Linked DNA regions of Sinobacterium norvegicum. The main gene of each other region encodes a partner of the protein of the gene in region 2 in a complex. Links are inferred from orthologs where the notes say so. Each region holds a gene or a part of one and is shown on either strand. Other genes may lie near its edges.

Region 1 (3,088 bases), 390 kb from region 2 along the record:
ATGTGTCGATTACCGATGATGAGGCACTTAAAGGCTTCCGTGATTTGACCCGGATTGAGGGGATTATCCCTGCGCTAGAATCCAGCCATGCCATCGCATACGCCACTAAGCTTGCCGCGACAATGAGGCCTGACCAAACGGTGTTGGTTAATTTGTCTGGTCGTGGTGATAAAGATATTCATACTGTAGCGGCTATTGACGGTTTAGAAGTCTAGTCCCAGTAGGTAAAGAATTGAGGAGTGATACGTGAGTCGATTAAGTGATAAGTGGGATGAACTTAAAGCCCAGGGTCGTAAAGCATTAATACCCTATATTGTGGCGGGTGATCCAAACCCAGAATTTACCGTAGAAGCCCTGCATGAGCTGGTGGCAAAGGGGTCGGATATCCTCGAGCTCGGGGTGCCTTTTTCTGACCCTATGGCTGAGGGGCCGACTATTGCATTGGGGCACGAACGTGCGCTGGAGCACAATGTTGGCCTAAAAGATGTTTTAGCTATGGTAGCGAGTTTCCGACAGCAGGATAATACTACGCCGGTTGTTTTGATGGGGTATGCTAACCCCGTTGAGGTCATGGGGCATGCTGAATTCGCTAAAGCAGCCTCTCAGGCTGGGGTTGATGGTTTGTTAACCGTCGATTTACCGCCAGAGGAAGCTGGTAGTTTGGATAGTGAGCTCAAGCAGGTTGGTATTGACAATATTTTCTTGTTAGCGCCGACAACAACCGATGCTAGAGCGCAGAAGATTTGTGATGCTGCTTCAGGCTATTTGTATTATGTATCAGTAAAAGGTGTGACAGGCGCTGGTAACCTTGATGTTGAGGAGGTCTCGAGCCGGGTTAGCAGCCTGCGTTCGATGACCGATTTGCCGATCAGTGTAGGTTTTGGTATCAAAGATGCTGACACCGCCGCGGCGATAGCCAGTGTCAGCGATGGGGCGGTTGTGGGTAGTGCATTGGTTCAGCGTATCTATCAACAGTCTACTAAAATGAACAATAGTGAGTTGGCCCAATATGGGGCTGAACTTATTGCAGATATGCGTACAGCGATCGATAATAACAAATAAAAGTGATGGGTCGGCGATATAATCACCGGCCACTGTAAGCGTATTAGGACGATAAACCGTTATTTTGAGTGAGGATTACGGGAAGAATATGAGCTGGTTAGATAAGATTTTACCCTCAATGGGTCGTGGTGAAGAGCGTTCTAATAAGGGCGATAAAGGCAGCAATGTCCCTGAAGGTCTATGGAAGACCTGTATCAAATGTGATTCGGTATTGTATCGCCCTGAGCTTGAGCGGGCGCTGGATGTCTGTCCCAAGTGTGATCATCATATGCGTATTGGTGCCCGTCGCCGCCTCGATATTTTTCTTGATGAAGGTGACCGTACTGAGCTTGCTACTGAGGTACAGCCGGTTGATCGCTTGAAGTTTAAAGATTTAAAGAAGTATAAAGATCGTCTGTCTGCGGCGCAGAAGTCGACCGGTGAAGATGATGCGCTAGTGGCAATGCAAGGCAACCTGAAGGGAATGCCTGTCGTTGTTGCGGCCTTCGAATTTAACTTCCACGGCGGTTCAATGGGCTATGCCGTTGGTGAGCGATTCACTCGTGCTGCAAACGCTGCGCTGGAACAGGGTGTACCGTTTATCTGTTACTCCGCCACCGGTGGTGCTCGTATGCAGGAAGCGTTAATTTCGCTGATGCAGATGGCCAAAACCAGTGCTGTTATTCGTAAACTCAAAAAAGCGGGTGTTCCGTATGTGTCGGTGATAACTGACCCTACCTACGGTGGTGTTTCTGCCAGTTTGGCTCTGCTGGGTGATATTAATGTTGCTGAACCTAATGCACGGGCTGGTTTCGCTGGGCCAAACATTATTGAGCAGACCATTCGCCAGAAATTGCCTGAAGGTTTTCAGCTCAGTGAGTTCTTGATGGAGCACGGTGCCATCGATTTGATCGTGCCTCGATACGAAATGCGCGATAAGCTCTATTCAGTCTTGTCTAAGTTGACACACCGCAACGTCGCATAATGCGATTGTTGTAAGGCTGAATTGGAGTGTTAATTAGCTATGGTGCAGTCTAAGATTGCGGTGAATGATTGGCTGCAGCGTATAGAAGCGCTGCACCCTGCTGATATAGAACTCGGTCTTGACCGAATAAATGAAGTCGCGAAAAGGTTGCAGCTACTGCAGCCTTGCTCTTTTGTGGTAACGGTTGCCGGCACCAACGGTAAGGGTTCAACCGTTGCGACATTAGAGGCGCTTCTTTTAGCCAGCGGCCAGTCGGTTGGCTGCTATACCTCCCCCCATATTTTACGGTTTAATGAGCGTATTAAAATTGGTGGCATTGCCATCGATGACGATACCTTGGTCGAGGCTTTTGAGGCTATTGAATCAGCGCGAGGCGAAATAGATCTCACCTTTTTTGAATTTACCACGCTGGCAGGGCTGTATTGCTTTGCTGATAGGGGCGTCGATGTCATTCTTTTTGAGGTCGGTCTGGGCGGTCGCTTGGATGCGACCAATATTATCGACGCAGATATCGCAGTCGTAACCAATATATCGATAGATCATGAAAGTTGGTTGGGCAGCGACCGAGAAGTTATAGGGCCGGAGAAAGCCGGTATATGCCGCATTGGGCGGCCCGTCATCTGTGCCGATTTAGATCCCCCCAAAAGTTTGTCTACCAGTTTTGCTCAGATAGGCGCCAAGCCGCTATGGATCGGTCGTGATTTTGGTTTTGACACTGATCAGCTCTGGACGCAATCTGGCTGTGAGTTAATTATCGATGAGCTGCCATTATCCTATGAGGCCGCCGCAACGGCTGCGCAGGTTATCGAATTATCGCCATTCACCATGCCACCGAATGCTTCGCAGGTATTGTCTTCGATCAAGCTGGCTGGTCGATATCAGCGCCTACAGTATCAGACGCTTTCGGTTATCTTAGATGTTGCTCATAACCCTGCTTCTGCCGAACGTTTGGCTCGACGGCTAAAGTCTGATGACGGCATTATTGGGCGCTGTCATGTACTGCTTGGGGCAATGGCTGATAAGGATGTGGCTGGTTTAATCGAGCCACTGGCAAAGGTTGTC
Region 2 (3,299 bases):
AGAGAGGCGGAAGCCACACCCTTACCCAGAGAAGAAACAACACCGCCAGTAACAAAAATATAATGGGTCATGCAAAGCCTTTTCAGCGAAAAAAAACCGAGGAAAGAGGCCAAATATGGCCCAGTAAATATGGGCGTGCAGTCTACCAGAAAGCAATCCCATGCTCAAATAGGTAATACCGTCTATTACGACTCGTAAAACGGCGAGAAACTCGCCGGTTGCCAGCGAACAACAAAGGCTGAATCGGCTGGCAAGTCATGTTCACACGCAACACAGTCGGCAACAGCAACCACCTGATTGGCAGCATAGATCATCGGAAGGGTTTGTCGATACCAATTGGGTACTTTATGCTCCTGCAACACCTTTTTGACACTGCGACTGCCGCCACGCCCTATCGGCCTGACAGACTGACCGAGGTCGCGCCCCGCCACCCGCAACGGCAACGGTGCCGCAACAAGCAAGCCCTCCTCAACATCATCACTGGGTTCGGTAAATACCAGCCGACCACCAGGCGTTTCCAACGTCATCGGCAAGCAGTCGACGCCGTAGCTATAATCAACGCACTCACTATCATTTCGATCAACAAGATACAGCTTATCGGCAAACGCCATCAACCTATAGTCACCACGATAAAGCTCTGCTCCACTCTTTACCCTTGCAAGCTGAGCTACGATAGCGTCGAATTCCACCGCCGAGGATAATCGACAATTATGGCCTGCCAACCAGTAGCGCAATACCGTTTTTTGCCTGACCTGCGACATCTCGATCAGTGGCGACAACAGAAGATACCCCCCCCAGCGATCCTTACCGGCCAGCACCTGCAAGTCTTGCTGGCTATATTCCTGAAGCGCATGGTCTGCCTCAGACAACCACTGAACAGCCCTATCAACAGCAGCACGATATCTCGGCCATCTATTACTCAGCAATGGCAACACTTGGTGACGAAGAAAATTACGGTCAAAACGCGGGTCGTTATTGCTCTCATCGTCCACCCACTCAAGCTGATGATGGCAGGCATAGTCTTCGATATCCGCCCTCGGCACCGACAACAACAACCGTACCACCCTGCAACCAAATACAACACCATCACGCTTTACACCCTGCAAGCCTAATAGACCTGCGCCCCGCATCAACCTTAGAAACAAGGTTTCAACCTGATCATCCAAGTGGTGACCGGTAAACACAACGTCCTCAGCGGCCAAATGTTGCGCTATCGCCCGATAGCGCTGCGCCCTTGCCTCGGCCTCAACACCCTTGCCTTGATTAATGACATCGACTCTTTCTATCACCAGATCGCAGCCCAGCTGGCGACAAAAATCGGCGCACTCTTGCTGCCACTGACTGGCGTTAGCACTTAAACCGTGATTGATATGGATGGCGACTAAGCGGGGTTTTGTTTGCTGAGGGCTCAGCTGTAGAAATAGAGCGAGAGAGTGAAGCAAGGCGACGGAATCGACTCCGCCGCTGAGCGCTACCCACCAGGTGGGCGCGTCAATCAACTGCTGACATTGTTGTTCAATATCATCCGTCAGCAGTTGATTCATCGAAGTACCGTTACTAATCGTTGCCGTAGGACATCAGACGGGTATAGCGATCTTCAAGCAATTGCTCGAGTGGCTTTTGTTGCAACAGTGCCAACTGATCAACCAGATACTGCTTAATATTGCCGGCCATCTGCTCCAGGTCACGGTGAGCGCCACCTAATGGCTCCGGGATGGTTGCATCGACAATACCCAGCTCTTCTAGAATACTGGAGGTTAAACCCATTGCCTCGGCAGCCAATGGCGCCTTCTCTGAGGTTTTCCAGATGATGTTAGCGCAACCTTCAGGCGAGATAACAAAATAGGTGGCGTATTGCAGCATAACTAAATGATCACCAACGCCGATACCCAAAGCGCCACCTGAACTGCCTTCACCGATGACCACGTTAATAATTGGCGTACCCAAATCGGACATCATTTCCAAGTTTTTGGCAATGGCCTCACTGATACCACGTTCTTCAGAATCGATACCGGGATAGGCGCCCGGGGTATCGATAAAGGTAATCACCGGCAATTTGAAACGCTCGGCCATTTCCATCAAACGCAGCGCCTTGCGATAACCTTCAGGCTTGGGCATGCCGAAATTACGGGCAACCTTATCCTTAACACTACGGCCTTTCTCCTGACCAATAACAACAACAGGGAGGCCATCGATACGGGCTAAACCACCAATAATAGACTTGTCGTCACCGAAGTGTCGATCGCCATGAAGCTCGTCAAAATCTTCGAAAATCAACGGGATATAATCATTGGTATAAGGGCGCTGCGGATGACGCGCGACCTTGACGATATCCCAGGGGGTCAACTTAGAATAAATGTCTTTGGTGAGCTTATCGCTCTCAGCCTTCAGCGCATTGATCTGTTCGCTGATATTGATATCGTGATCGGCACCGACGAGACTGAGCTCGTCAATTTTCACTTCTAGCTCAGCAATCGGCTGCTCAAAATCTAAATAATTTGGATTCATCGTATTTCTTTCTACTGTCTAACGTTGGTCACAGAGGTGAAAACACTCTATGACAGCCAAAATTTGTGATGCTAACCATACGGCAATAACCCTGCCTAGTCGATAGTAAAACACCGCCGGCACAGGGATTTTTTGTCGTTTTTGTGCTCGCTCACATGTGTTCATAGAACACAAACAACACTCCCAAGACTAGCTTACATTTCACCTAGAGTTAACTTTTATCGAGCAGGATTAGCCATAGTAAAGACTGACATTATCCATACCAAAGCGCTCGCCAAGCCGCAACATCGTGGCATCGTCCGGGATGACTTTCCACGTATCAGCCAAGGACAAACGTGCCTGAGCACCGCTCTGATGATAATCAATAAACACCGGGCTGCCATCTGTCGAGGACTGACCATCCTCACGATGACTCAGAATACCCTCTAGCTCACTGCTAAAGCCTGGGTGGAAGTCTTGTCCGTCACATTGAATCAGTACGCCTTTAGCGTATTGCTGTCGTGCCTCGAAAAAGGTTGTCACCGATTTAGCCTGGACTTTTTGCGACTCAGAATAGTCGTCATACTTAACATTACCCTCAATCACGACAATGCTGTCCTTGACCAACTTTTCGCGATAATCGGCAAAGCACTCGGCGAATACCGCCACCTCGATTCGGGCGCTGCGATCATCGAGCACAACAAAGGCAATATTGTCGCCTCTCTTACTCCGCATTGTTCGCACGTCGACGATCAAGCCAGCAATAAACTGCGGGTGTTTTTCAGGCCTTAAATCGACGATTCGCTGACGTA

Evidence for each region. Proteins that work in one complex are often made in the same cells at the same time.
Region 1: the proteins of accA (region 2) and accD are in contact, whole or in part, in a solved structure (PDB 8UXZ), measured with the Escherichia coli proteins. The link is inferred for Sinobacterium norvegicum from one-to-one orthologs.

What each region holds. Positions count from the first base shown.
Region 1 is NZ_CAKLPX010000001.1:517,996-521,083, reverse strand. What follows is about bases 268-3,088. They hold accD (acetyl-CoA carboxylase, carboxyltransferase subunit beta), read left to right. Parts: upstream 268-1,150; coding sequence 1,151-2,026; downstream 2,027-3,088. Other genes in these bases: folC (bifunctional tetrahydrofolate synthase/dihydrofolate synthase), read left to right, coding at 2,066-3,088; trpA (tryptophan synthase subunit alpha), read left to right, coding at 268-1,062. In the rest of the region: trpB (tryptophan synthase subunit beta), read left to right, coding at 1-215; more of trpA, read left to right, coding at 247-267.
Region 2 is NZ_CAKLPX010000001.1:903,117-906,415, forward strand. Bases 534-3,299 are described here. They hold accA (acetyl-CoA carboxylase carboxyl transferase subunit alpha), read right to left. Parts: upstream 2,509-3,299; coding sequence 1,558-2,508; downstream 534-1,557. Other genes in these bases: tilS (tRNA lysidine(34) synthetase TilS), read right to left, coding at 534-1,544; dnaE (DNA polymerase III subunit alpha), read right to left, coding at 2,740-3,299. Outside these bases: pyrG (CTP synthase), read right to left, coding at 1-71; more of tilS, read right to left, coding at 186-533. UniProt on the Escherichia coli protein: Component of the acetyl coenzyme A carboxylase (ACC) complex. First, biotin carboxylase catalyzes the carboxylation of biotin on its carrier protein (BCCP) and then the CO(2) group is transferred by the carboxyltransferase to acetyl-CoA to form malonyl-CoA.